DNA from 2 places in the Pseudomonas sp. BE134 genome. Region 2 is predicted to be linked to the other one. Evidence: riboswitches for the same ligand, from Rfam matches in the RefSeq annotation. Region 2 holds a riboswitch; the other holds the start of a gene.

Region 1 (7,235 bases), on a different contig from region 2:
GGCGCTCGAAGGCATGGTACTGACACCCATGTTGGTAGGGGACCGGATCGGTCTGCACCCGGTGGCAGTGATTTTTGCCGTTCTGGCGGGCGGCGAGCTGTTCGGTTTCACAGGGGTGTTGCTGGCGTTGCCGGTGGCGGCGGTGATCATGGTGCTGGTGCGCCATGTAAATGATTTATACAAAGATTCTGATATGTACAGCGGTGCAGAAGAGCCGAAGCAGTAAGGTCGGTTGAAAGGCCGTCACGGCCAACCCCGATCTCGCCGGGTTGGCCTGCATCCTCGCGTGGCTGTCACATGCACCGCCAACAAAACTGTCATGAAACCAGAGCGTTAACGCAAACCTTTGATTTTGCTTATGGTCTGTCGCATTGTGCGACCAGCGTCACGGGTATAAACTTCGCAAACTTTACACAGAGGCCACTAACGGTTCCTTTGGAACTGTTCAGTCAGCATGAAACCGATTCAGCTGCCCCTAGGTGTGCGTCTGCGAGATGACGCTACCTTTATCAATTACTACCCAGGCGCCAATGCCGCAGCACTCGGCTATGTCGAGCGACTCTGCGAAGCCGACGCCGGGTGGACCGAAAGCCTGATTTATCTCTGGGGCAAAGACGGGGTAGGGCGTACGCATCTGTTGCAGGCGGCCTGCCTGCGCTTCGAGCAGTTGGGGGAGCCGGCGGTGTACTTGCCATTGGCCGAGCTGCTTGATCGTGGCATCACTATTCTCGATAACCTCGAACAATACGAACTGGTCTGTCTGGATGATTTGCAGGCGGTGGCCGGTCGGGCGGACTGGGAAGAGGCGCTATTCCATCTGTTCAATCGTCTGCGAGACAGCGGTCGTCGTCTGCTGATCGCCGCATCGACCTCGCCGCGTGAATTGCCGGTGAAGCTGGCGGACTTGAAGTCGCGTTTGACCCTGGCACTGATTTTCCAGATGCGCCCGCTTTCCGATGAAGACAAATTGCGTGCTTTGCAATTGCGTGCATCGCGTCGCGGTTTGCACCTGACCGATGAAGTCGGGCATTTTATTTTGACCCGCGGAACTCGCAGCATGAGTGCGCTGTTCGAGTTGCTTGAGCGTCTCGATCAGGCCTCTCTTCAAGCTCAGCGCAAGCTGACCATTCCCTTCCTGAAAGAAACCCTGGGCTGGTAACAGAGGCTCGGTAAACCAAAGCCTGGCAGGGGTTTTGGCATATTTCAGGCGTCAGGAATCCGCTTTCCTACAGGGCTGCAGGCTGCGCGAGCGTCTAAAACGGGCTTAAGCGCTTAGATGTAAACGAGAAACCGATAAGTCACATAAAGTTCGATTGAATTTGCAAATGAGGATGATTGTGGGCATAGTCTCGGCTTCTTTATAACTAACAGCCACGGTCGTGCCCATGCTAAAGCGCTTCGCACCCCTCGTGCCTCTCGCACTCGTCACCCTGTTGATCGGTTGCGCTGCTCACTCTCCAGTGTCCCAGCAAGAGCAACAACAGCAGGTTAAAAATTCGGTCACTGCACAATCTACTTCCGTTCTTTTTCAGGAAGATCTGGCCACCGATAAAGAACTGGCCGACTTCGCCGACGGCAAGTCGTACAAGCTTCCGGGGCTGGCCGACAGCATTCTCGAACGTGGCATGTCCCTGATCGGTACCCGTTACCGTTTCGGCGGTACCTCTGAAGCCGGTTTCGATTGCAGCGGCTTCATCGGTTATCTGTTCCGTGAAGAAGCGGGCATGAACCTGCCACGCTCCACTCGCGAAATGATCAACGTAGACGCACCGCTGGTAGCTCGCAGCGCGCTGAAGCCAGGTGATCTGCTGTTCTTCGCCACCAATGGCCGTCGCGGCCGCGTCAGTCACGCCGGGATCTACCTCGGTGACAACCAGTTCATCCACTCCAGCAGCCGCAAAAGCGGTGGTGTTCGGGTCGATAGCCTGGGCGACAGCTACTGGAACAAGACCTTCATCGAAGCCAAACGCGCTCTCGCGATGGCCCCGACCGTGGTCACCGCTCGCAAGTAAACGTACAAGTTGCAAGGTTAAGTTAAAGTCTTACTTGAAGTTTGCCGCATAGCCGCTAGAATTCTGATCTATTAATGATGGCAAACCGCCTGCGCCCCGCGCAGGCGGTTTTCTTTTCTGCATTCCCGGCAGAAAAAGCCGCAGCCAGATCAGGATGTTCTGCTTATGACGATGTCGGCCCGCCTCGCACTCCTGTTCTTCGCAGCGCTGCTCAGCGCCTGCGCCAGCCGCCCCCCGCCAGCCCCGGTGGTTCGCGCGCCCATTATCTTCGGTAACCCGCAGTCCTTTTCCCCCGAGGCAGAAGATGTGCTGTTCCGCGCGCTCGGCCTGGTGGGGACGCCGTATCGGTGGGGTGGCAACACGCCGGATTCGGGCTTCGATTGCAGCGGGTTGATCGGCTACGTCTACCGTGATGTTGCCGGCATTTCCCTGCCGCGTACAACGCGCGAGATGATCAGCATGCAAGCCGCCAATGTGGGCAAGGAAGGCCTGCAAACCGGTGACCTGATTTTCTTCGCCACCAATGGCGGCTCTCAGGTCAGCCATGCGGGGATTTACGTCGGTGAAGGTCGCTTCGTGCATGCGCCCGCGACGGGCGGCACGGTGAAGCTCGACAGCCTGTCCAAAGCCTATTGGCAGAGGGCATACCTAAGCGCCAAGCGCGTTCTGCGCTCCGAGCATCTCGCACGCAATCCTTAGTAAGGCGCCGAATCCTGCAGGAGTGAGACCGGCTTGCCGGCGTTAGCGTTGGATCTGCGACATCAATGTTGACTGACAAACCGCCATCGCCGGCAAGCCGGTCTCGCTCCCACAAGAGGGCAATTATTTGGCTGCGGACACGCGCCACACCTTGTTCCCCACATCATCCGCCACCAGCAAGCCACCCTGCTGATCGATCACCACGCCCACCGGCCGGCCCCTGGCCTCTTCGTCTTCGTTGAGAAAACCCGTCAGTACATCCACTGGTTGCCCGTTCGGTTTGCCGCCCGTAAACGGCACGAAAATGACTTTGTAGCCACTGTGCGGTTTACGGTTCCACGAGCCGTGCTGGCCGATGAAAGCGCCTTCCTTGAATTGCGCAGGCAAGGTGTTGCCTTCAGCGAACGTCAGGCCCAGTGATGCCGTGTGCGGACCCACTGCGTAGTCAGGCTTGATGGCCTTGGCCACCAGGTCCGGATTTTGCGGCTCGACGCGAATGTCGACGTGTTGACCGTAGTAGCTGAATGGCCAGCCATAGAACCCGCCATCCTTGACCGAGGTGATGTAATCCGGGACCAGGTCGCTGCCGATTTCGTCCCGCTCGTTGACCGCCGTCCACAACGCACCACTGCGGGGCTCCCAGGCCAAGCCGTTGGGATTGCGAATCCCCGAAGCGAATATCCGGTGATTGCCGGTGGCGCGGTCCACTTCCCAGATCGCCGCGCGGCCTTCTTCCTGGTCCATTCCGTTTTCACCGACGTTGCTGTTGGATCCGACTGTGACGTACAGCTTGCTGCCGTCCTTGCTGGCGATGACGTTTTTGGTCCAGTGATGATTCAGCGTGCCCCCCGGCAGATCAATTACTTTGATCGGCGGCGACTTGATCGCCGTGGCACCGCTTTCATAGTGGAAACGCAACAAGCGGTCAGTGTCGGCCACGTACAGGTCATTGCCGACCAGCGTCATGCCAAAGGGTGAATTGAGGTTTTCCAGAAATACCGTACGGGTTTCAGCGATGCCGTCGTGGTTCGTGTCACGCAGCAATGTGATGCGGTTAGGGCTGGGGACTGCGGCACCGGCGCGGCCCATGGCTTTACCCATGACCCAGCCCCGAATGCCTTTGCCGTCATCGGGTTTGGGTGGTGCACTGGTTTCGGCCACCAGCACGTCGCCGTTGGGCAGCACATAGAGCCAGCGCGGGTGATCGAGGCCTTCAGCAAAGGCCGCCACTTGTGTCCCAGCGGCAGCGGTGGGTTTCGCACCGTCCGGCCAGCCGATCGCCGGGGCGATGTTCACCGTCGGGATCAGGGTTTTATTCGGTTCGGGCAACTTGGGTGACGGGCCGGTGCCGTCGGAGACTTGCAGGCGGGAGGTTTCACCACAGGCGGCGAGCCCTCCGGCGAGCACAATGGCGATAACGAGCGGGGACTTGCGCATGCGGGTCTTCCCTATGAATGCAGTGTCTTATTCATAGAGAAGAATAGTGGCGCGATGGTTCAACCACTTAGCCGCGAGCTTCCTTGAACAAGACGGCGATGCCTGGGTGATAGTTACCGGCTTCGTTACGCAACTTGCGGTAGGCGTAAGGGAAATACCAGGCTACCGCACAGCAGTGCTCCTTTTGCAGGTCGTCGACCATGTCCTGGAGTTCTTCCGGGGTCGCACTCTGCTGGGCTTTTTGCGGGGCAACAAACAGGCAGCCAAGTTTCAGGTCGCTGGCGTAGCTGATGCGCTTGGCCTCGCCGGTGATGTCTTGCAACGCCTGCGTCAGGTTCAGGCGGTTGACCTTGGGCCAGCGTTGAGTGGCCTGAAGGTAGGCGCGTTCTTCGGCGGTCGCGATAAACAGGTCGGCGCGGGCGTTGCGCTCGTCTTCTTCAATCTGTTTGCGCGTGGGAGTGTTTTGCAGTGTGACCATTTCCGCCATGTACGCCGCGGTAGAGAGCAAGCCAAGGTTGGCCTTTTCGTCATGCCAGTAGGGCGCTTCGTTATCGCCGCGAATCGAATTGTAGCGGTCGACACAGTCAAACCAGCGTTCCAGCACCGGTCGCAGGAATTCCAGCTTCGGATTGCTGATAATCATGCCTTGCATGTTGCTCACCCTTGTAATTGTGTAGTTGTTGGGTTGTGGCTCTTTGATATCACTGCTGGCCGTGCGCTGCAAGATTGGCGTCAGTAAATTGATCGGCGGCAGTATATCGCTAGCCGCGGCTTTGTCTTCATTTGACGCTCCACCCCCAACCCTCTAACCTTCGCGGCTTGTTTCAGGTGCTCTGTGGCAGTGGCCGACAGAGTGAAACAGGGAAGCCGGTGAGTGGCTATCGTCAAATGACGAATCCTCACGATCCCGGCGCTGCCCCCGCAACGGTAAATGAGTGAAGACTGCGCCTTGAGCCACTGTGTCGAGAAATGACATGGGAAGGCGCGCAGTCTGGCCGAACGCCGCTCATGAGCCCGGAGACCGGCCTGATTCATCCAGCGGCATCACGGTGGGCGATGCCAGGCTTCTTGCCGTCTATTCTTGTGCCTGCCCGCCGTTATCCAGCCTCAACGGAGAGCTCCCCCATGACCGATACCCCTGATCGTGACGAACGTCATTTGGCGCGCATGCAGCGCAAAAAAGCCGTGATCGACGAACGCATCGCCAATTCCCCGAATGAATGCGGCTTGCTGCTGGTGCTGACCGGAAACGGCAAAGGCAAAAGCAGTTCGGCGTTCGGCATGCTCGCCCGGTCCATGGGCCACGGCATGCAGTGCGGTGTGGTGCAATTCATCAAGGGCCGCAACAGCACCGGCGAAGAACTGTTTTTCCGTCGCTTCCCGGAGCAAGTGCGTTTCCATGTCATGGGCGAGGGTTTTACTTGGGAAACCCAGGACCGCCAGCGTGACATCGCCGCCGCCGAAGCCGCCTGGGCAGTGTCCCGTGAATTACTCATTGACCCGTCCATCGGTCTGGTGGTGCTGGATGAGTTGAACATCGCCCTCAAGCATGGCTACCTCGATCTCGATCAGGTGCTCAGTGATTTGCAGGCGCGTCCGCCCATGCAGCACGTTGTAGTGACCGGTCGCGGCGCCAAGCCGGAAATGATCGAATTGGCCGACACCGTCACTGAAATGGGCGTGATCAAGCACGCGTTCCAGGCCGGGATCAAAGCGCAAAAAGGCGTCGAGCTGTGAATCAACCACGTCATTGCCCGGCGGTACTGATTGCCGCGCCGGCTTCCGGTCAGGGCAAGACCACCGTCACCGCCGCGCTGGCCCGTTTGCATCGCAATCAGGGGCGCAAGGTGCGTGTGTTCAAATGCGGGCCGGACTTTCTCGACCCGATGATTCTCGAGCGTGCCAGCGGTGCGCCGGTGTATCAGTTGGATATGTGGATGGTCGGCGAGCAGGAAAGTCGCCGACTGTTGTGGGAAGCGGCCGCTGATGCGGACCTGATCCTCATCGAAGGTGTCATGGGGCTGTTCGACGGCACGCCGTCCAGCGCCGACCTGGCGCGGCACTTTGGCGTGCCGGTGCTTGCGGTGATTGACGGCACCGCCATGGCCCAGACCTTTGGTGCATTGGCGTTGGGCTTGGCGAAGTATCAGCCGGACTTGCCGTTTGCCGGCGTGTTGGCCAACCGTGTGGGCACCTTGCGGCACGCGCAATTGCTCGAAGGCAGTTTGACCGAAGGTTTGCGCTGGTACGGTGCTTTGTCGCGGGAAACCGGGATCGAATTGCCGAGTCGGCATTTAGGACTGGTCCAGGCCAGTGAGTTGAATGATCTCGATCTGCGTCTTGATGCGGCAGCCGATGCGTTGGCCGGCAGTTGTGAAGTGGCATTGCCGCCGGCGGTAGAATTTGCAGCCCCGGATGTGATCGCTGCCGAACCGTTGCTCGGTGGTGTGCGAATTGCTGTGGCCCGTGATGAAGCGTTTGCGTTCACCTACGGCGCGAGCCTGGATTTGCTGCGAGCCATGGGCGCCGAGCTGTCGTTTTTTTCACCGATCCGTGACAGCGAATTACCGGCAGCCGACAGCCTTTATCTACCAGGCGGTTATCCGGAATTGCACCATGTGGCGCTGTCACAAAACACCTCGATGCTGAATGCGATTCGCGGACATCATGCGGCGGGCAAACCGCTGTTGGCTGAATGTGGCGGCATGTTGTATTTGCTCGATTCGTTGACTGATGTCGAGGGCACTCGCGCCGAACTGGCGGGTTTGCTCAAAGGCGATGCGGTGATGCAAAAGCGTCTGGCGGCGTTGGCCCTGCAAGCGGTCGAACTGCCGGAAGGTGCGTTGCGCGGGCACACGTATCACCATTCGCTGACCAGTACCGAACTTGAACCGATTGCGCGGGGCCTGAGCCCGAATGGCGGGCGGGGGGCGGAGGCGGTTTATCGTGAGGGGCGGATGACGGCTTCCTATGTGCACTTTTATTTTCCGTCCAATCCCGCCGCTGTAGCCGCGTTGTTTGTGCCTGACCTTGAGGCCGCCATCGCGAGCAGGCTCGCTCCCACAATGGATCATCTAACCTCTGTGG
Region 2 (7,235 bases):
GCTTTCTCGATGCCACCAATCACATCCGGGCGAGTCAGCACTAACAGGTCGTTGTTGCCTTTGACATCGCTTGGCCAGTCAGCAAAGCGTTTGCCACGGTAATCCTGTTCTTCGAGCTTGTAGCTCTGGATCATCGTGCCCATGCCGCCATCGAGAATCAGGATGCGCTCTTTGAGGGCGTGCTTGAGAGCTTGAAGGCGAACACTGCGATCGGACATTTGGACTACTCGGAAAGGCCATGACGAAGGGGCGGGATCATAGCAAACCTGTGCGCTTTTAGAGCATGCCCCGGTTTTGCATGAATATCGTTCATGTTGGCACGGGCGTCCACCCGGTAGAATCGCGGCGATTTTTCATGATTGGGACCAGGGATATGTCGTATCGCGTCATCATCAGCATGTTTATGCTGCTTCTAAGCTGGGACGCTGTTGCGCAAGGTCCGGCCATTTCTTCTGCTATTTCCTACAGTCGTGACATACAGCCGATCTTTACCGAAAAGTGCGTCGCCTGCCACGCATGCAATGATGCCGCTTGTCAGCTCAACCTCGGCAGTGGCGAAGGGGCGGCACGTGGCGCGACGAAAGTCCCGGTCTACGACGGCGATCGCGTCACCGCTGCTGCACCGACCCGGCTGTTTTACGATGCTTCTGGCAAGCAAGCCTGGCAGCAAAAGGGGTTTTTTCCGGTGCTTGACGCCCAAGGCAGTCAGGCCGCGTTGATGGCACGAATGCTAGAACTGGGCCACAACACCCCGTTGCAACCCAATGCCAAAATTCCGCAAGACATCGTGCTGGGGCTGAACCGGGAAAACATGTGCGCCGCGCCGGCGCAATTCGACGCCTACGCCCGTTCGCATCCCAAAGAGGGCATGCCGCTCGCCGTCACCGGCCTGACCGATCAGCAATACCAGACGTTGCAACGCTGGCTGGCATCGGGTGCGCCGATTGATGAACAGGGGCTGGTGCCGAGCGCGAAAGAGGCGTTGCAGGTGGTGCAGTGGGAAAACCTGCTCAACGCGCCCGGCTCCCGGCAAAGCCTGGTGGCACGCTGGCTGTTCGAGCACTGGTTTCTTGCCCATATCTATTTCAAGGATGGCGAACCTGGGCACTTCTTCCAGTGGGTGCGCTCGCGTACGCCAACCGGCCAGCCGATTGACCTGATTACTACTCGCCGTCCGAATGACGACCCTGGCACGCAGGTGTATTACCGCTTGTGGCCGGTGCAGGGCGTGATTGTGCAGAAGACCCACATTACCTATCCGCTGAGTGCGGCGAAGATGGCGCGGGTCAATAGCCTGTTCTACAGCGGCAATTGGCAGGTCGATGCCTTGCCCGGTTATGGGCCGGAGCGGCGGGCCAATCCGTTTACCACGTTTGAAGCAATCCCGGCGCAGGCGCGTTATCAGTTCATGCTCGATAACGCCGAGTACTTTGTGCGCACCTTCATTCGCGGCCCGGTGTGCCGTGGCCAGATTGCCACCGATGTGATCCGCGATCACTTCTGGGCGCTGTTCCAGGCCCCTGATCACGACCTCTATATCATCGACCCCAACTATCGCGGCCAGGCCACGCCGTTGCTGGCCATGCCCGGCCAAAACGATGACGTCGGCAGCGTCTTGAGCCTGTGGCATGACTACCGCGACAAACGTAACGAGTACGAAGTGCTGCGCCGGGACAGCTACGCCGACGCACCGGCACCCAGCTGGTCGACCTTGTGGGCGGGGTATGACAACGCGCTGCTGAGCATCTTCCGGCACTTCGACAGTGCTTCGGTGAACAAGGGCCTGATCGGCGACGTGCCGCAAACGATGTGGTTGTTCGATTTCCCGCTGCTGGAGCGCACTTACTATCAACTGGCGGTGAACTTCGATGTGTTCGGCAACGTTTCCCATCAGGCCCAGACCCGTCTGTATTTCGACCTGATCCGTAACGGCGCCGAGCAGAACTTCCTGCGCCTGATGCCGGCCGACTCCCGGGACGGCTACCTCGACGATTGGTACCAGGACGGCGGCAAGGTCAAGATGTGGCTGAACTACGAGGCCATCGATGACGACAAACCGACCGCGCTGAAACTCGACGAAAAAGACCCCAAGCGCGACTTCGCCACGCAATTGCTGGCCCGTTACGGCGATCTCAACGCCAGGCCCGATCCGATCAACCGGTGCTCAGGCGCGTATTGCTCGCGGCCCAATATCGACCCGGCCTTGCAGGACGCCGAACAGGATTTGAGTCGCCTGACTTCGCGCCCGGCGGCGGGATTGAAGGTCATCGACCAGTTGCCCGAAGCGACAATGCTGCGCATCGAAACCGCGAGCGGTAAACGCGAGGTCTACAGCCTGCTGCGCAACCGTGCGCACAGCAACGTGGCGTTCCTGGTCGGTGAGTCTTGGCGCTATCAGCCGGGGCTCGACACGCTGACGATTTACCCGGGCGTACTCAGTAGTTATCCGAACTTCATGTTCAACATCCCGGCGGACCAAGTACGGGCCTTCGTTGATGCGATGGAGAGTGCCAAGGATGCGGATAGCTTCGAGAAAATCGTCGAACGTTGGGGGATTCGCCGCAGTCATCCTCAATTCTGGTTCTATTTCCACGACCTCAGCCGATACGTCCATGAGACCGACCCGGTGGAAGAGGGCGTGCTGGACATGAACCGCTACGAAAACCTCTGATTCACACACTAACCCTGTGGGAGCAGGCTTTGCCCGCGAAGAGGGCGTCACATTCAGCATAAATGTTGATTGACCTGACGCTTTCGCGAGCAAGCCCACTCCCACAGGGAATTGCCGGGATCTTTCCTGACAAAAATACTAGGACTTTGTGCGGCGCGTTGATTGGCGTAAACTGCGCCCAAGCCTGCGAGGAGTTTCCATGACCGCTATAACCATTACCGACGCCGCCCACGATTATCTGGCTGACCTGCTCTCCAAGCAGAACACCCCGGGTATCGGCATCCGCGTCTTTATTACCCAGCCTGGCACCCAGTACGCCGAAACCTGCATTGCCTACTGCAAGCCGGGCGAAGAAAAACCTGAAGACACGGCGCTGGGGCTCAAAAGCTTCACGGCCTACATCGACTCGTTCAGCGAAGCCTTCCTGGACGATGCGGTAGTCGACTACGCCACCGACCGTATGGGCGGCCAGCTGACCATCAAGGCGCCAAACGCCAAAGTGCCGATGGTCAACGCCGACAGCCCGGTCAACGAGCGCATCAATTACTACCTGCAAACCGAGATCAACCCGGGGCTGGCAAGCCACGGCGGTCAGGTCAGCCTGATCGATGTGGTCGAAGACGGCATCGCCGTGTTGAAATTTGGTGGTGGTTGCCAGGGCTGCGGCCAGGCGGACGTGACCCTGAAGGAAGGCATCGAGCGCACCTTGCTTGAGCGTATTCCCGAGTTGAAAGGTGTTCGCGACGTGACTGACCACACGCAGAAAGAAAACGCCTACTACTAAGGTGTTCGCTGCGAACATAAAAAACGGCACCCGTGAGTGCCGTTTTTTTTGATCGTTCCCATGCTCCGCGTGGGAATGCAGCTCGGGACGCTCCGCGTCCCATATACGGACGCAGAGCGTCCGTTGAGGCATTCCCACGCAGAGCGCGGGAACGATCATCTCAGGGGCGATACAAATGCGCATGCCCCGCGCGATACAGTGACGACTCACTGAACTGGTCACTCCCCAACACCCGACCCACCAGAATCAACGCCGTCCGTCGAAATCCCTTCGCTTCAACCTTCCCGGCAATGTCTTCAAGCGTCCCCAGCACCCAATCCTGATCCGGCCACGTCGCCCGGTGAATCACCGCAATCGGACAGTCCGCGCCGTAATGCGGCAGGAGTTCAGCGAGGATTTTTTCCAGGTGATTAACGCCCAGATGAATGGCCATGGTCGCCCCGTGTTGCGCCAGACTGCCCAATTCTTCTCCCGCCGGCATGGCGGTCTTGTCGGCGTAGCGGGTCAGGATCACGCTCTGCGACACGTCCGGCAGGGTCAGTTCCGCCCCTAAAAGCGCCGCACACGCCGCCGTCGCCGTGACGCCCGGAACGATTTCAAACGGAATACCAAGCTCGCGCAGGTGGCGAATCTGCTCGCCAATGGCGCCATACAGGCTCGGATCACCGGAATGCACTCGCGCCACATCCTGTCCGTTGGCGTGGGCGGTTTTGATCAGTTCGATGATCTGTTCCAGGTGTAATTCGGCGCTGTTGACCACCTGTTCGGCGCGGTGGCCTTCCAGCACGGCCGCAGGCACCAGGGAGCCGGCATAGATGATCACCGGGCAGCTGCGAATCAGCCGCTGGCCTTTGACCGTTATCAGTTCCGGGTCACCGGGCCCTGCACCAATGAAATAGACGGTCATTGTCAGTTCCTGTGAAAAAAGAGGCCGAGCAAGGCTTCAGATGAAGATTGCTCATGATCGAAGGCGCGATTATCGGGGGGTTTATGCAACAACTGCCAATGCCAAGGTCGCTTGAGCAAATTTTTGTCGGGGAATCAGCAGTTTTGCCGGCACCTGGGCCAGCTGTTCGGCTAATGCCAGGGCGGCACTTTCAGCCACGCCGTAGCAGCCGGTGCGTTCGAACGCGATGTCCGAATGATGGCTGAGTTGGGGACGATAACCGGCCAATTGTTCGCTGCTGAAATACATCAATGGCAGTGCGAGGTGCTCTGCGAGTTCGATCAGGCCAGGCTCATCACGCTTCAAGTCGATGCTGGCCAGCGCGGTGATCTCATGTAGTTCGATTTGATGCGTCTGTAAGGCTTGATCGAGCAAAGCCCGCAACGTGCTGGCGGGGCAGCCGCGCTGGCAGCCCAGGCCGACCACGAGCGTCGGCACTGTGCCAGCCTCTGTCATGCGTGGTATTGACCATCGCTTTTGCGGCGGAATAACCAGGCACTGATCAGGCCCAGGGCCAGCCAGAACGCCACGTTGGTCAACTGCGAAGCGATCTTGAACTGAGTTTCCAGCGCTTGCGGTGCGAGCATTGAATGCACGTCCGGTTGTGGTGCGCCGATCACGTGCGGAACGGCCAGAATCGCCACGCCAAGAACCTTCATCAACCAGTGACGGCTGAACACGATCAACGCGATACCGACAGCTGTGGAGGCGGCTGTGCCGATCCACCACATTTGCCGTTGAGCCAGATCAGCTGCAGCAGTACCTGGCAGTTCCGGCGGCAGGCCAAGGGTCGGCGCCAACACGAAGGTCGCATAACCCGCCAGACCCCAGAGCAGGCCCTGAGACGTTTTGGTCGGTGCGCGCAGGGTGTACAGGCCGGCAAGCATCAGGGCAAAACCAACGGCTACCACCAGGTTGCCGCCGGTCGTCGACAGCACGCGCTGCCAGCCGTCTTCCGGCTCCCAGGCTTCGGCACTGTGGGTGTGACCTGCCATGGCGCCGTCGGCGTGTTCATGAGGTTGAACCACCGCCGGCCCGGTTTTTTCGTAGGTTTCCGCCTGGACGATCAACGGTGCGACCCAGAAACTTTGCAGCAGAGTCAGCAACAGGGCGGCCAACAGCCCGGTGAAACCAGCGGTTTGCGCTATACGCTTGAACATGTCGGCAGCTCTCAATGGCACGGAAAAGCGGCGCTGTGACGGGTATCGTGCGCGGCGTTGTGGACCGCTTCGATGTGCGAGAAACCGGCGAAATACACAAGGCTCGCGCCCAGTATCGACGCACAAACGGCGGCGGTCAGGCGTTGGCTCAGGGTTGAAGTGGTGCTGGCGGTGCTCTTGTCCGTGTTGCTGCCGGTGCTGCTGATGATCGACATGGCGCTTCCCTCTGGTCTGTCAGCGGGTGAATAGAGCGCATGGAAAACCCCTGCGAGTCGGGCACGCAGACGTCAAACAGCGCCCGCCCACCGCGGGTTTGTTGTTCAGTGACCGTAACGATCACTTTGTGTTGCGGGCCGGTCTCCGGGCTCACGAGGGGCGCAGGCTTTCGCCTTGACCTGCAAGCATCACCTTCCCATGCCGAACTGCTGGCACAGTGGATTTGATGCTTCGCTCGCTTACCGTTGCGGGGGCAGCACCGGACTGACATGGCTTTGAGTAAAGCACACGATTCACCGGTTTCCCGTTTCACCCTGTGAAGGGCACCCGTAACAAAGTGCGTAGGAGAGCATGGGCGGGGGATTCGCGTCAATTGCTATGGGTTCTCAACTCGGGACCGAGGCGCATCATTCGCGAGCAGGCTCGCTCCCACAGGTGACCGCGTTCCAATGTGGGAGCGAGCCTGCTCGCGAAGGACGCGCCGCCGATGTCATGTGAACATTGACCCGCCCCAGCGCGATGCGTAGCCTTGCGCATTCGAGGTTCTTCGGCGCATGCCGAAGCTAAGAAGGGAACGCGGTCAATGCCGCGGCTGCCCCCGCAACTGTGAACGGTTCAGTTTCTGCCATGCCACTGCATGCGCCAGCCATGGCGCGAGCGGGAAGGCGCAGCAACCGCCAGTCAAGCGACTGGCCAGCCGTCAGCCAGGAGACCTGCCTCGACACAGATTCTCACTTTCAACCGGGCGGGGTGATCCGGTGGCGAACTCTTCAGGCATGCGCGTGCGCGTTGCCGGTTGTCGTCCCGTATGCCCGCCACCTTGCCAAAGGGCATCCGATGAAAACACTGGCCAAACTCCCCGTCACCATCGTTACCGGCTTTCTCGGTTCGGGCAAAACCACCTTGCTGCGGCACATGCTCGACAACGCTCAGGGCCGTCGCATCGCGGTGATCGTCAACGAGTTCGGCGAGTTGGGCATTGACGGCGAAATCCTCAAGCAGTGCTCCATCGGCTGCACCGAAGAAGAAGCCAATGGCCGCGTTTATGAATTGGCCAACGGCTGCCTGTGCTGCACCGTTCAGGAAGAATTCTTCCCGGTGATGCGCGAACTGGTGGCCCGTCGCGGTGACCTCGACCATATCCTCATCGAAACCTCCGGCCTGGCCCTGCCCAAGCCGCTGGTCCAGGCCTTCCAGTGGCCGGAAATCCGCAGTGCCTGCACCGTTGACGCCGTCATCACCGTGGTCGACAGCCCGGCCGTGGCCGCCGGCACCTTCGCGGCGTTCCCGGATCAGGTCGACGCCCAGCGCAAACTCGACCCCAACCTGGACCACGAATCTCCGCTGCACGAGTTGTTCGCCGACCAACTGGCCAGTGCCGACCTGGTGATCCTCAACAAGGCTGACCTGATCAACCCTGAAGACCTGGCCCGCGTTCGCCTCGAAGTCGCCGAAGAG

What was found. Region 2 has a riboswitch for cobalamin ahead of J2Y56_RS00290 (CbtB domain-containing protein). Riboswitches for the same ligand answer to the same signal wherever they lie in the genome.
Region 1: another riboswitch for cobalamin. It lies ahead of cobO (cob(I)yrinic acid a,c-diamide adenosyltransferase); the one in region 2 lies ahead of J2Y56_RS00290 (CbtB domain-containing protein).

What each region holds. Positions count from the first base shown of each region.
Region 1 is NZ_JAVDUA010000043.1:9,193-16,427, forward strand. It holds gene J2Y56_RS26590 (AI-2E family transporter) at 1-226, shown strand, start outside; gene hda (DnaA regulatory inactivator Hda) at 455-1,159, shown strand; gene J2Y56_RS26600 (C40 family peptidase) at 1,386-2,012, shown strand; gene J2Y56_RS26605 (C40 family peptidase) at 2,178-2,711, shown strand; gene J2Y56_RS26610 (sorbosone dehydrogenase family protein) at 2,835-4,148, opposite strand; gene J2Y56_RS26615 (hypothetical protein) at 4,216-4,800, opposite strand; cobalamin riboswitch at 4,958-5,193, shown strand; gene cobO (cob(I)yrinic acid a,c-diamide adenosyltransferase) at 5,274-5,885, shown strand; gene J2Y56_RS26625 (cobyrinate a,c-diamide synthase) at 5,882-7,235, shown strand, end outside.
Region 2 is NZ_JAVDUA010000001.1:63,599-70,833, forward strand. It holds gene metH (methionine synthase) at 1-218, opposite strand, end outside; gene J2Y56_RS00265 (fatty acid cis/trans isomerase) at 374-2,671, shown strand; gene nfuA (Fe-S biogenesis protein NfuA) at 2,871-3,455, shown strand; gene cobM (precorrin-4 C(11)-methyltransferase) at 3,616-4,362, opposite strand; gene J2Y56_RS00280 (cobalamin biosynthesis protein) at 4,444-4,857, opposite strand; gene J2Y56_RS00285 (CbtA family protein) at 4,854-5,561, opposite strand; gene J2Y56_RS00290 (CbtB domain-containing protein) at 5,573-5,776, opposite strand; cobalamin riboswitch at 5,895-6,123, opposite strand; cobalamin riboswitch at 6,301-6,513, shown strand; gene cobW (cobalamin biosynthesis protein CobW) at 6,615-7,235, shown strand, end outside.